Regions from separate parts of the Ensifer sp. Root558 genome, predicted to be linked through region 1. Evidence: riboswitches for the same ligand, from Rfam matches in the RefSeq annotation. Region 1 holds a riboswitch; the other holds the start of a gene.
The links. A riboswitch is a leader RNA that binds a small molecule or an ion and turns the genes downstream of it on or off. The one in region 1 is predicted to bind thiamine pyrophosphate.
Positions count from the first base shown of each region.

Region 2: linked by a shared signal. The riboswitch ahead of thiB (thiamine ABC transporter substrate binding subunit) and the one ahead of thiC (phosphomethylpyrimidine synthase ThiC) in region 1 are both predicted to bind thiamine pyrophosphate.

Region 1 is NZ_LMGC01000037.1:118,199-125,470, forward strand. It holds gene ASD63_RS31580 (M20 aminoacylase family protein) at 1-843, shown strand, start outside; gene ASD63_RS31585 (Zn-dependent hydrolase) at 873-2,111, shown strand; gene ASD63_RS36690 (hypothetical protein) at 2,284-2,817, opposite strand; gene thiC (phosphomethylpyrimidine synthase ThiC) at 3,273-5,096, opposite strand; TPP riboswitch at 5,187-5,315, opposite strand; gene ASD63_RS31600 (sigma-54 dependent transcriptional regulator) at 5,413-6,777, opposite strand; gene ASD63_RS31605 (ATP-binding protein) at 6,781-7,272, opposite strand, start outside.
Region 2 is NZ_LMGC01000033.1:227,094-234,365, forward strand. It holds gene ASD63_RS25010 (M48 family metalloprotease) at 1-1,402, opposite strand, end outside; gene thiQ (thiamine ABC transporter ATP-binding protein) at 1,703-2,422, opposite strand; gene thiP (thiamine/thiamine pyrophosphate ABC transporter permease ThiP) at 2,419-4,044, opposite strand; gene thiB (thiamine ABC transporter substrate binding subunit) at 4,052-5,080, opposite strand; TPP riboswitch at 5,132-5,250, opposite strand; gene ASD63_RS25030 (GNAT family N-acetyltransferase) at 5,386-5,871, shown strand; gene ASD63_RS25035 (thiamine diphosphokinase) at 5,956-6,606, shown strand; gene ASD63_RS25040 (ABC-F family ATP-binding cassette domain-containing protein) at 6,610-7,272, shown strand, end outside.

The DNA of each region.
Region 1 (7,272 bases):
GGCGCCGCCAAGATGCTCGCCGAAGACGGCGGCTTCGATGGTACCGCATGCTTTATCTTCCAGCCGGCCGAGGAGTGGGGCAAGGGCGCGCTGGCGATGCTCGACGACGGACTGATGGAACGTTTTCCCTTCGACGAAATCTACGGCCTGCACAACATGCCGGGGCTGCCGGTCGGCCGTTTCGAAACCCGCGTCGGCGCCATCATGTCGGCGGAGGACAATTTCGAGATCGTGCTCAAAGGCGTCGGCGGGCACGCGGCGCGGCCGCACTGGGGCAACGAGACGCTGGTCGCCGCCTGCGCCACCGTCGTCAATCTGCAGACGATCGTGTCGCGCCGCCTCTCGCCGACGGATATCGGTGTCGTTTCGGTCACCGAGCTTTTGACCGACGGCACGCGCAACGCGCTGCCCGGTCTCGCCCGCATCCTCGGCGATGCCCGCAGCTTCCGCCCGGAGGTCAGCGCCAAGATCGAAGCGGAGATGCGGGTGATCGCCAAGGGTACGGCGGATGCCTATGGCTGCGAGGTCGAGGTCAACTACACGCGCGAGTTCGTGCCACTGATCAATGACCCGGCCCTGACCGGCCACGCCTTTGCCGCAGCAGAAACGGTGTTCGGGACCGGGAATGTCGCAACGGCCGCCGAGCCGATGACCGGCTCGGAGGATTTCGCACGCTTCCTTGAGCACGTTCCGGGCTGCTTCGTCTTCATCGGCAATGGCGAGACATCGGCGCCGCTGCACAATCCGCGTTACGACTTCAACGACGACGCCCTGATCTTCGGCGCGCGTTATCACGCCGAGATTATCCGGCAGAGACTGGCGTTGGCTGATAGCCGGCCATGAACCAAAATCCGCATGAAAGCAGGAATAACATGTCATTTCCTTCCATCGACGCCGCGCGCCTCTTCGGGCGCATCCGCGAGCTTGGCGAAATCGGTCGCGATGCAGAAGGGCGACTGACCCGGCTGGCCGGCTCCGACAACGACAAGGCCGGCCGCAACCGCCTCGTCGCCTGGATCGAGGCGGCGGGCCTCGATGTGGCCGTGGATCAGATTGGTAACATCTTCGGCATCTGGCGCAGCGAGGAGAACAGCGGCGAAGCGCCGATCATGCTCGGCTCGCACATCGATACGGTCATCAATGCCGGCATCTATGACGGATGTTACGGCGTACTCGCCGCGCTCGAAGTAATCGAGACGCTGAAGGACCGTGGCGTGACGCCGGCCCGACCGATCGTCGTTGCCGCCTTTACCAATGAGGAGGGCGTGCGTTTTGCGCCCGACATGCTCGGCTCGCTCGTCTATGCCGGCGGCCTGCCGCTGGACGCAGCGCTCGCGACCATCGGCACGGATGGCTCGTCGCTGGGCGAGGAACTCGAGCGGATTGGCTATGCCGGCAACATCGAGCCGGGGTTCCTCAAGCCCCACGCCTATGTCGAGCTCCATATCGAGCAGGGGCCGGTGCTGCAGCGCGAGGGCTTTTCGATCGGTGCCGTCGAGAACCTGCAGGGCATTTCCTGGCAGCGCGTGACGATCGATGGCGTCGCCAACCATGCCGGCACCACGCCGATGGCAATGCGTTCCGACGCCGGTCTCGCGGCCGCCCGTGTCGGCCTCTTCCTGCGCGAGCATATTGCCCGGTCGAACGCGCCGAGTGTCGCGACCATTGGCACCATGCGTTTCGAGCCCGACGCGATCAACGTCATCCCATCGCGTGCCGCCTTCACCGTCGATCTGCGCGATCCGGACGAGGATCGGCTGCAGGCGCTCGAAGCGGCGCTTGCGGACTTTCTGGTGCGCATCGGCGCGGAAGAGGGGGTAACGATCTCGGTCGAGCGGCTGGCACGCTTCCAGCCGGTCGCCTTCGATCAGGGCATCGTCGCAGCGGTCGAGGCTTCGGCGAAGGCGCGAGGCCTCAAGAGCCGGCGCATGACCTCGGGCGCCGGTCATGATGCCCAGATGATCGCCCGCATCGCGCCGACGGCGATGATCTTCGTTCCGAGCCGCGACGGCATCAGCCATAATCCGCGCGAACACACGGAGCCGGATGATCTGGTCGCCGGCGCCAACGTGCTGCTCGATGTGGTCGAGCGGATGGTGAGTGGTCGCTAGAGGGCTATAGGGCTATAGGGACGTTGCGCGTTCGTTGATCGAACGGGATCGATAGCGCGCCTCCCGCTGCTCCGTCATGCCAGGGCTTGGCCCAAGCATCCAGGCGCAGACGCTTCTATGTCTGCGATAAACAGCACACGGCATCCTTCGGCGCGACGAAGCAGACATCTCTTCAGGGCTCTGTTCTGGTGTGACCCGCGCTTTTGCGGGATCCCGCATCGCTCTTCTGCCGGGTGGAAGACTCTGGCCCGCTCCCCTCGGGAGGCTCTTCCGGTGTCCGGCGAAAAAGATTGAGGAAACTGCTGCCGCCGTGCCATACGCTGCCGGTTGGTCCGTAATCCCGCCCGTCGCGCGATGAGGATGAGTGGCGCTCGCTGTCTCCGCCGCTCAGGCCGCTTCCGTCGATGACGCCGCCTCCACCGCCAGCCCCGGTCCCGCCGGGCTCGCCGCCCACGCCGCTACCATCGCCGGAGCCCCAATCGCCGCCACCCTCTGTGCCGTTGCTTCCGCCGCTCCCGACGTTTTCGCTACCTTGGTCGCTGCCGCCCGCGGCACCTTCACCATTCGTGCCGCCGGCATCGGCGTCGTCCGCATGGGCAGCGGAAATCCAGGAAAGGCCCGCGGCAAAGCCCCGGTCACCGTTGAGGCGCGGCAGATCTCCGCCGAATGCTGCAAGGGCTCCTATGGACAAGGCCGTCAGTCTCAACAGGCATGTCCTCAAGTCATTCTCCTTGTGCAAACGGCGTTCTTGCGTCGTCCTGCAGGACTTTTGCGCGGGTACAGTTCGGCTGCCCGCCGCGAATGAATTTCGCCGACAGCGACTTTTGCGTGCGCCTTGCATATCGTTCAATCGATGTGGGGACAAGCTATTGGGGGGACGGGCGACACGGAGCGCAAGGTGCGGGCCTCTGGCGGCGGCCACGACATACAGATGATCGCCCTCATCGCTGAGGCGTCGCGAGAGGGACAGAGGACGTTGCATGTTTGTTGATTGAACGGGGTCGTTGGCGCGCCTCCCACCCTCCGTCATGCTCGGCTCAAGCCCAAGCATGACGGAGGAGGAGAGCCTTGGCGATCGCCGCTTCCGCTTCCGAGGCGGGAGGCGCAGCCCTGAGTGAACTGAAGGGGCCGTGACTGGCCCCTTCAACGAATCTCTGTCGTCTACTCGGCCGCGCCAGCCGCCCCTTCCACCGGCATATAGAGGTCGCCGCCCTCGCGGTATTTCGCGGCCATTGCCTCCAGGCCTTCCTTCTGCGCTTCTGCGCGGATGTCGTGCGAGATCCGCATCGAGCAGAATTTCGGGCCGCACATGGAGCAGAAATGCGCGACCTTGTGCGCTTCCTTCGGCAGTGTCTCGTCGTGGAAGTTACGGGCCGTCTCCGGGTCGAGCGAGAGGTTGAACTGGTCCTCCCAGCGGAATTCGAAGCGCGCGCGCGACAGCGCGTCGTCGCGCACCTGGGCGGCCGGATGGCCCTTGGCGAGATCGGCGGCATGGGCGGCGATCTTGTAGGTGATGACGCCGACCTTGACGTCGTTGCGATCGGGAAGACCGAGATGCTCCTTCGGCGTGACGTAGCAGAGCATGGCGGTGCCGAACCAGCCGATCATCGCCGCGCCGATGCCCGACGTGATGTGGTCGTAGCCGGGCGCAATGTCCGTCGTCAGCGGTCCGAGCGTGTAGAACGGCGCCTCGCCGCAGACGGCGAGTTGCTTGTCCATGTTCTCCTTGATCTTGTGCATCGGCACGTGGCCGGGGCCTTCGATCATCACCTGACAATCCTTGGCCCAGGCGATCTTGGTGAGCTCGCCGAGCGTTTCGAGTTCGGCGAATTGTGCCGCGTCGTTGGCATCGGCGATCGAGCCGGGGCGCAGGCCGTCGCCGAGCGAGAAGGAGACGTCATAGGCGCGGCAGATGTCGCAGATTTCCTCGAAATGCTCGTAAAGGAAGCTCTCGCGATGGTGATGCAGACACCACTTGGCCATGATCGAGCCGCCGCGCGAAACGATGCCGGTGACGCGATCGACGGTGAGCGGGATGTAGTGCAGCCGGACGCCGGCATGGATGGTGAAATAGTCGACGCCCTGTTCGGCCTGCTCGATCAGCGTGTCGCGATAGACTTCCCAGGTGAGGTCCTCGGCAATGCCGTTGACCTTTTCCAGCGCCTGGTAAAGCGGCACGGTGCCGATCGGAACCGGCGAGTTGCGGATGATCCATTCGCGGATGTTGTGAATGTTGCGGCCGGTCGAAAGGTCCATGACGGTGTCGGCGCCCCAGCGCGTCGCCCAGACCATCTTTTCGACCTCTTCCGCCATCGACGAGGTGACGGCGGAGTTGCCGATATTGGCGTTGATCTTCACCAGAAAATTCCGGCCGATAATCATCGGCTCGGATTCCGGGTGATTGATGTTGGCAGGCAGGATCGCCCGGCCGCTGGCGATTTCCTGGCGCACGAATTCGGGTGTCACGTGATCGGGGATGTGGGCGCCGAAGCTCTCGCCGTCGCGGACTTTCGCACGCGCCGCGTCGCGGCCGAGATTTTCGCGGATCGCCACGAACTCCATTTCCGGCGTGATGATGCCGGCGCGGGCATAGGCAAGCTGGGTCACTGCGCGGCCGCCCGTGGCCTTCAGCGGCGCATGCTGGAACGGGAAGGTCGGTGTCAGCCTGTCGCCGCTCACAAAGCCGTTGTCCTCGGGGCGGACCACGCGTCCCTCATAGGTTTCCACATCGCCGCGGTCGACGATCCAGTTGCGGCGCAGCCGCGGCAGGCCGTCCTCGATGCGGATCTCGGCGTCGTCGGCGGTGTAGGCGCCGGAGGAATCATAGACCGTAACCGGTTGCTCGCCCGACGTCGGGTGGAGCGCAATCTCGCGCATCGGCACGCGGATATCCGGATGAAGCACGCCCGGCTTGTGGATCTTGCGGGAGGCCGGAAGCGGTCCTTGCGTGACCGTGAGGGCTGCGGGTTTGGTGGCAATATTCATGACGAGGCTCCAAGTTTGCAATTGGAGACCCAGTTCTGATGCCGGAAAGATGAAAGACGCTCCGCCAGATGCTGGACGCACGGAATCCTGGCTTCGATATCTGCACCGTCCCTACGCCAGTATGAACTGGATCAGGTTCAACGGGTCACTGCGCCACAGCCGGCAAGCCGGCCATCCAGCAGAATCTCAGCCCCTTGCGGGACCCCCCTGGTGAATGCCTAGATCATAGCCATCGATCGGCCCGGGTCGTCAAGCGTGAATTCGCCTGCCGACAAAGATGCACCTATTGCGTGTGGTGACGGATTCGGGTTTGACGCTAGCGGCCGGCCTTTTCCGGTGCGGCCCGCTCGGCGTAATCGGCACGGTTGATGCCGTGGCGCTGGAGCTTGTCGTAGAATGTCTTGCGCGGAATGCCGAGCGCCTCGATCGTCGCCTTGACGTCGCCGCGCTGAGCCCGCAACACCTCTTTCAGGATCTCCGCCTCGTAGCGTTCGAGCCGTTCCGGGAGCGCAAATCCAGGCTGTTCGGCGGGCGCAATCGGCTGTCCCAGCGGACCTTCGACACCAAGCGCCACGCGTTCTGCAAAGTGCGAGAGCTCGCGCACATTGCCCGGCCAGGCATGCGTCATCAGATGTCTCTGCACGGCCGATGTGACCACAGGCGCGTCGCGCTTGAAGCGCTCGGCCGCCCGGGTCAGGAAGTGCGAGAAGAGCAGCGGGATATCGTCTCGGCGTTCGCGCAGCGGTGGGATCGACAGCGTTACGACATTCAATCTAAAGTAGAGGTCTTCCCGGAAATCGCCGCGCTGCGCCGGGTCGCCAAGATCGATTTTGGCAGCCGCGATGACGCGGATATCGACCGGACGAACCTGGTTGGTGCCAAGCGGCGTGATTTCGCGCGCTTCCAGAACGCGCAGCATCTTCACTTGAGTCGCCGGTGGCATCGCCTCGATCTCGTCGAGGAACAGCGTGCCGCCGCTCGCATGCTCGATCCGGCCGATGCGCTTCTTCAAGGCGCCGGTGAAGGCGCCCTGTTCGTGGCCGAAGAGTTCGCTTTCGATCACCGTTTCGGGCAGCGCCCCGCAATTCAGCGCCACGAAGTTGCCGTTGCGGCGTCGGCTCCAATTGTGGAGCAGCGTCGCCACCACCTCCTTGCCGCTGCCCGTCTCGCCGGCGACGAGCACGTCGACATCGGTATCGGCAATGTGCCGGATCGTCTGGCGCAAACGTTCCATGACCGGCGTCTGGCCGATCAGCGGCAGGCTGTCGCCGGCCGTCTCGGCGGCCCGTTTCAGCGCGCGGTTTTCCATCACGAGCCGGCGTTTTTCCAGCGCGCGATGCACGCTCTGCACCAGCCGGTCGGCGGCAAAGGGTTTGGGGATGAAGTCGTAGACGCCATCCTGCAGCGCCTGCACTGCCATCGGGATGTCGCCATGGCCGGTCACCAGGATCACCGGCAGATCCGCGTCGAAAGCTTCGATGCGGCGGAAGAAGGCGAGGCCGTCGATGCCCGGCATGCGGATATCGCTGACGACGACTCCGTCGAAATTCGCATCCAGCGTCTTCAACGCTTCGGCAGCGCTGGCAAAAGGGGTAACGGCGAGGCCGGCGAGTTCCAGCGTCTGCGTCATCGCCTTGCGCAGATGGTTGTCGTCGTCGACGAGATAGACGGTCGGCTGCATCGCTCAGGCCCTCTTCAGGCGAACCGTGAAGACGGTGCCCCTGTCGCTGGTTTCGACGGTGATATCGCCGCCATAGTCGGCGACGATCTCCTTGGAGATGGCAAGGCCGAGGCCGAGCCCTTCATCCTTCGAGGTGTTGAACGGCGTGAACAGATCCTCGTGGATGTGCAGGGGAATGCCTGGGCCGTTATCGGCAACGACGAGCAAAACCGTCCCGGACGGGCTGTCCTCGCAGCGCACGCGGATCTCGGCGTCGCTGCGCGTGCCGAGCGCTTCCAGGGCATTTTGCAAAAGGTTGATCAGCACCTGCTCGAGCCGGATGCGGCTGCCGAGGACGCTGAGGCCATTTTCCGGGAGGTCGATGACGATCGAATCCATGCGGCCGGCAAAGCGGCTGCGCAGCAGCATCATCGCCCCCTCGATCACGTCGCGCATGGGCGTCGGCTCGGCGACGAAGCGGCCCTTGCGAGCGAAGCTTCTGAGTTCGTCGGTGAT
Region 2 (7,272 bases), on a different contig from region 1:
CCGACAACGTGGTGATCGTGTCGCCGGGCCGGACCGTCACCACCCGGATCCGCAGCGGCTTCAGCGACTGCGTCTCAGCGGCCGTCATGCGGCGGAACGTGCTACGCAACTGGTTTGCGGTCGGCTCGAGTGCACTCGACCCCTTGGGCACAGCGGTCAGGAAGCGGTAGATCCGCGTGTCGATGCGGATGACCGTCACGTCGAAATCCCAGCGGTCGGCGGAGGCGCGCGCGGTTGCGGCTTCCAGGCCGTTGACGCTGATCTGCCGGATCGTGTCGGGCTTCAGGCCGGTAACCCAACCGCTGGCGATATAGTCTGTCAGGCTCCGACCGCCCGTGTCGGCGACGCCATCGAAGCGCACGGCGATGTCGCCGGCGCCGGTCGCCAGAACCGCTTCGGCCTTGTTGTCGATCTGGAACCCGGCGGGCACGTCGAAGCGGATGCCGAGTTGGCCGTGCAGGAAGGTCTGGCCGCGCACGTAGCCCTCCTGCGGGCTGTCGCCATAGAGCAGGCCGTCGATGCCGGCGAGATAATAGTCGCGACCGCGGTCGCCGCTGGTGCCTTCCGGACCGAAGGCGCGGGCGTGCCGACGCGCGAGATCGACACGCTGCGGCGCGTTCGGGTGGCTCGACAGGAAGTCGAGGCTCTGGTCGGATTCCGGATCGACCGCCGTGAAGCGGCTATAGGCGGCCATCGAATCGAGGAAGCGCGCCGCTGCATAGGGGTCGTAGCCGGCTTCGCCGAGCATGCGCACGCCGATCACGTCGGCCTGAAGTTCCTGGTTGCGCGAGAAGGCCGCGAGCCGGAGCTTGCCGCGCGCGAGCGCCTGCTTGCCGGCGATATCGGAGGAGAGGACTTCGGAGACCACGCGGCTGGCGATCACTTCGGCTTCCTCGCGCTGCTGACGCTCGATGCCGTGGTTGGCGGTGACGTGCGCCATCTCGTGCGACAGCACGGCTGCGACCTCGGAGGCATCGTTGGCAAGCGCCAGCAGGCCGCGGGTGACATAGAGATAACCACCGGGCAGCGCGAAGGCGTTGATCGCCGGCGAGTTCAGGATGGTGATGCGGTAGGACTGCTGCGGATTCTCGGAGACCGCCGTCAGCGCGCCGGTGATGCGCGCGACCAGGCGCTCAGTCTTGGCGTCCTTGTACTCGCCGCCGTAGCTTGCGACGATGCGCGGATGTTCGCGCGCGCCCAGCTGCGCCCGCGGATCGTTCTTCTGAACTTCCTCGACGATCTGCGGATTGGAGGAGGGCGAAACGGTCGGCTGGTAGGTCTGCTCGATCACGGATTGGCATGCGGAAAGGAGCGTGGTCGCAAGCAATGCAACCACGGCGCGTCCACGCAGCCGTCCGCCCTTCGGCGGGAACCGGTCGTGTGTGACTGTATGCCTCTCCATGCCTCAGCCCGTTCCCATCCATCGCTCCGCCCGCATCCTGCGGACAAGTGGAACGACAGCGTTGAAAGTCCTACTTTTTCAGCCCGGCAGCGTTGCTCTGCCGCGACCTCTCAGTCCTGGTCTTGCTGTATCTGATTTCAGCGCCACCTGCCTAGTTTGTCTCGGTAGAAATAGTTGCCCCGTGGTATCACGGCAACGGATGCGGGAATATTCGCGCCTTGCCGGATATTTCGCGCGTCGCATGGCGCCGCGGTCAAATTGTGGCAATCGGCCAAGGGCGTGGAGAATCCGATCCGTCCTTCAAGTATTGCCGAGAAAGCGGTCGATCGCCGCATTGTCCCGCCGCGCCAGGAAGCGGTCGAGGCTGTCGTTTGCGATGATACGCCCCTGGTCGAGAAAAAGCACGCCGTCGGCCAGGGCCTTCACGTCTTCGGGATGGTGCGTGATCACCAGGATCGTGTTGCCTTCCTCCGCGTGCAGTTGCCGCAGGAGCGAGCGCATGCTGGCGCGCATGCCGGGATCAAGCGCTGCGAAGGGCTCGTCGAGCAGTAGCAGGGGGCGCTTTCGCACAAGCGCGCGGGCGAGGGCGACGCGCTGGCGCTCGCCGCCTGAAAGCGTCGGCGGCAGCCTTTTCCCGAAGCCTTCGAGCCCGACGCGGCGAAGCGCGTCTTCAATCTTCTCGCGGTCGGTTGCGCTCAACCGAAGCGCCGGGTCGATGCCGAGGCCGATGTTGGTCGCGACGTCGAGATGGGCGAAGAGGTTGTTGTCCTGGAAGATCATCGAGACCGGCCGTTCCGACGGCGCCCGATCGGCAACGTTCTCGCCGAGAATGCGCACCTCGCCGCGATCGGGATCCTCGAACCCGGCAATGAGGTGGAGCAGCGTCGATTTGCCGGAACCCGAGGCACCGGCGACGGCGACGATGCCCCCCTTGGCGATGGTGCAATCGAAGGTGAGCTTGGCCGTTTCGAAACGGACCTCGACATCGCGCAACTCTATCGCGGGAACGGGATCGATCATGCTTTGCGTCCTTCCGGCCGGCTGTCATTGGCCGTGCCGAGGATGGTGAATATCAGGCAGAGAAGCCCGAGGAAAAGGGCGAGACCGGCGGCGTCGGCGGTGCGGTAGCTCCCCATACGGCTATAGAGCAGCCACGGCAGCGTCACCATGTCTTGGCTGCCGAAGAGGGCGACGGCGCCGAGGTCGCCAAGCGACAGCGCCATGGCGAAGGAAAGGGCCATCAATAGCGGCTTGCGCAGCGCCGGAAAGTCGATCCATCGCAGACGATCAAAACCACGAATGCCAAGGCTTGCCGTCAGCCGTTCGGACCGTGCCGCATGGGTCGCCATTGCCGGCGCGAGGGTGCGGTGGACGAAGGGCAGCGCCATCAGCGCGTTGATCGCAACGACGATGGCGGGTGCAAAGCGCGCGACGTCACCGAAGGGACGCAAAAGCAGGAACCATCCGGCGCCCAGCACCACCGGCGGCACCAAGAGGATCAGCGAGGTGCTGGCACCGATGGCACCGGCAAAGCCGTGGGAGAGCGACGTCGCGTGACGCGGCGCGGTGGCGGTTGCCGCCGCCCGGATCATCACGGCTGCCATGGTGACGGAGGCGAGTGCCGAGGCGAGCGCGATTGCCGCACTCGTCAGCAGCGCCCGGTGCACCGCCGGATCGCGGGCGAGCTTCAGCAGATCGGCTTCGAGTCCGGAGATGAGAACCGCGACCAGCGGCGCGCCGAGAAACAGAAAGGCAAGCGTGATCCAGGTGCCATCACTCAGGCGCGCGATCCTTGACGCGCCATCGAAACGGCGCACGGTGCGGCCACCGGTCATGCCCTCTTCCGGCTCGGTCGCCAGATGACGAAGCAGGAGCAGCAGCAGGCCGGTCATGGCGATCTGCAGGGCTGACAGCGCGATCGCGCGCGGCGGATCGAAATCGAAACGCAGCGCCTGGTAGATCGCCACTTCGATTGTGCTGGCCGCAGGCCCGCCGCCGAGCGTCAGCACGAGGGTGAAGCTGGTGGCGCAGAGCATGAAGACGAGGCCGGCGGCACCCGGCAGGAGGCCGCGCAGGACGGGCCATTCGATGAAGCGAAAGAGTGCCCGTGACGGCATGCCGAGATTGGCGGCGCTGCGCCAGTATTCGGCGGGGATGCGTTCGAGCCCGGCCAGGAACAGGCGCGCCGCAAGCGGCATGTTGAAGAAGACGTGGGCAAGCAGGATGCCGAACAGGCCGTAAATGCTGACGGGCTGCGCGAGGCCGAGCCAGCGCAGGCCGGAATTGAGGAAACCCTGCCGCCCCCAGATCTCGATCAGCCCGAGTGCGCCAACCAGAACCGGCAGTCCGAGTGGCAGCGCCATCAAGCGCAGCAGCCAGATGCGGCCGGGGAACTGCGGCCGTCGCGCCAGCGCCCGGGCGACGGGGATGGCAAAGAGCACCGACAGCAACGTCGAGAGGGTCGCCTGCAGCAGCGTGAAGCGGGTGACGCGCCAGATGTAGGCGTCAAACAGCGCATCGTCGCTTGCGCCGCCCGTCAGGCTCAGCAAGGCGACGATCGCAAGACCGACGAAAAGGACGAAGACGCCGAGGCAGGCTGCCCCGGCGACCACTGTCATGCGATTTTCGCGCAGTGCGAACAATCCGGCCTCAGTTCTTGCTCATGGCGGCAAGCCATTCGTCGATCCAGGCCTTGCGGTTCTTGGCGACTTCCTCCGAGGGCAGGAGGAAGGTGTTTTCCGGCTTGACCAGCTTATTGAAGGCGTCCGGCAGCGGCTCCTTGGTCGCTGCGACCGGCATCATCCAGTTCGTCGTCGGGATGATCGACTGGAAGTCCGGACCGGTCATGAAGGCGAGGAACTGCTTTGCCAGTTCCGGCTCCTTGGCGTTCTTGGTCATGCCGGCGACTTCGATCTGGATGTAGTGCCCTTCGGAGAAGGCAGCGGCCTGGTAGCGCTCGGTGTTTTCCGCGACCATGTGGTAGGCCGGCGACGTGGTGTAGGACAGCACCATCGGCGCCTCGCCCTTGGTGAAGAGGCCATAGGCTTCCGACCAGCCGGGGGTGACGGTCAGAACGCGGTCCTTCAGCTTCGTCCAGGCGGCACCCGCCTCATCGCCATAGACGGCCTTGACCCAGAGCAGGAGGCCGAGGCCCGGCGTCGACGTACGCGGATCCTCGATGACGATCTTCTGCGACGGATCGCCTTCCACCAGCTCCTTCAGGCTCTTCGGCGGCGTCTTCAGCGTCTCGGTGTCGTAGACGACGGCGAAGTGGCCGTAGTCATAGGGCAGGAACGTGTCGTCCGAGAAGTTGCCGGGAACGGTGACGCCGGTTGCCTCGACGCCGTGCGGCACGAAGAAGCCCGTTGCTTTGGCTTCCGCAACGAGGTTGGTGTCGAGGCCAAGCACGATGTCGGCCTTGGAAGCCTCGCCTTCGAGCTTCAGGCGGGTGAGCAACTCGACGCCGTCGGCCACGCCGACATAGTTGACCTTGCATTCGCAGGTCTTCTCGAAGGCTTCTGCGACCTTGGCGCCCGGGCCCCATTCGGTGATGAAGCTCTCATAGGTGTACACCGTCAGCGTCTTGTCGGCGGCGGTCGCGGCGCCGGAGAAAACAAGGCTCGCGGCCGTCGCAAGGGCTAGCCGGCTAAAGAATTTAAGTTGCGATGAATTGGACATGGCGAGGACCTCTCTCCCAAAGTTCGTTGTTGCATGGGAAAAGGGCGTATCGATCCGATCGCGTCTAATCCCTCCGCCGGTATGAGCCGGATCAGGTTCCGCGGGTTGGCGTTTTGACGCCTCTCAGCCTCCGGCCGCAATGCGGTCGGGAGGCACCCCGTTAGAGCGGCAAGAGATTTACCGCTGCCTCGGTCCCATGGCAAGCGATGTTTACGGCGAAGCAAGGGGACGCTTGGCCAGCACAATGGCTCGTGTTTGCGTATGCCGCCAACTGCGCTACACAACGGCAGCGAGGAGGAAATGTCATGCCCGATATGCTTGTTCGACTTTATGCCCTGCCGGCTGAACCTCAGTCGAAGCTTGGCCTTGGCATCAGCATTCGCCGCGCCATGGCGCCGGAGCGCCGCCTGGTTGTTTCCTGGATCGAAAGGACTTTCGGTGCCGGATGGGCGGGCGAGGCGGAAGCCGCCTTTTCCTCCACCCCTACGCGCATGCACGTCGCTGTCCATGACGGAAAGATCGTCGGCTTTTCCTGCCACGACGTAACGGCACTCGGCTTCTTCGGTCCGACCGGCGTCGACGAAAGCATGCGCGGGCAGGGGATCGGTGAGGCGCTTCTGCTTGCAAGCCTCACGGCGATGCGCGAGGCCGGCTATGGCTACGCGATTATCGGCGGCGTCGGGCCGGCGAAGTTCTACGAGCGGGTGGCCGGCGCCGTCGAAATTCCGGATTCGACCCCCGGCATTTATGCCGGCATGCTTTTCCCCGATCCGGTGCCCGAGGGGCATTGATGGTCTGACCAAAATATCGAGAACCGCTCGTTCGACGGTTTTCTTCGTTTTCCTTCGGCGGTCCTTTGCGCTATGGGCTTTGCCATGTCTCGATCGACCTTCACCATTCTGCTTGGCGGCGCCCTTTCGCTGACCGACCGGCTGGCTCACCAGCTGGCCGCAAGTCGCTTCATTGCGGCTGACGGCGGCATGCGCCATGCCCGATTGCTCGGCATCGTGCCGGATGTCTGGGTCGGTGATTTCGACTCGACCGAGGAAGCCCTTCTTGCGGACTACGCCTCCGTCCCGCGCGAGCCCTATCCGGCGGCGAAGGCCGCGACGGACGGGGAGATCGCGGTCGAGGCGGCGCTGTCGCGTGGAGCCGACCGCCTGATTTTCGCCGGCGCACTCGGCGGCACCCGCAGTGATCACGCCTTCATGCACCTGCTGCATGCTGTTGCCCTTGCCGAGCGTGGCCTTTCCGTGTTGATGACCTCGGGCGAGGAAGAGGCCTATCCGCTGCTGGCCGGCTCGCTCGACCTTGATTTGCCGAAGGGCTGCCTCTTCTCGGTGCTCGGGTTGACCGAGCTTACCGGTCTTTCGATCGTCAATGCGCGCTATCCGCTCGACGATTTCACCTTGCCGTTCGGCTCGTCCCGAACCGTTTCCAACGTTGCGGAGGGTCCCCTTCGCTTCACTCTCCAGAGCGGTCGCGCCATTGTTCTCGCCCGCCCCTATGATCTTTCCGGAGCCTGAGCCTTGGCGCCTCCCATTCTGAAACTCGACGACATCTTCCTCACCTTCGGTGGCGCGCCGCTGCTAGCCGGCGCCAATTTTCAAGTCGAACCGGGCGACCGCATCTGTCTTGTCGGCCGCAACGGCTCGGGCAAGTCGACGCTGATGAAGATTGCCGCGGGTCTGGCCGAGGCGCAGTCGGGCGAAATCTTCCGCCATCCCTCCGCGACCATCCGCTATCTGCACCAGGCGCCGGATTTCGACGGCTACGACACCGTGCAGGCCTATGCCGAGGCAGGACTCGGCCCGAGTGACGATCCCTATCGCGTCGCCTATCTGCTGCAGCACCTGGGGTTGACCGGCGAGGAAGACCCGAAGCGCCTTTCGGGCGGCGAAGCGCGTCGCGCGGCGCTTGCCCGTGTCATGGCGCCGGAGCCGGATATCCTGCTGCTCGACGAGCCGACCAACCATCTCGACCTGCCGACGATCGAATGGCTGGAAGACGAACTGATCCGCAGCCGTTCGGCGCTCGTTCTGATCTCGCACGACCGGCGCTTCCTGGAAAAGGTCTCGACCGCGACCGTCTGGCTCGACCGTGGCCAGTCGCGGCGGCTCGACCGCGGCTTTGCCCATTTCGAGGCCTGGCGCGACGAGGTGCTGGAGGCCGAGGAGCTGGAGCAGCACAAG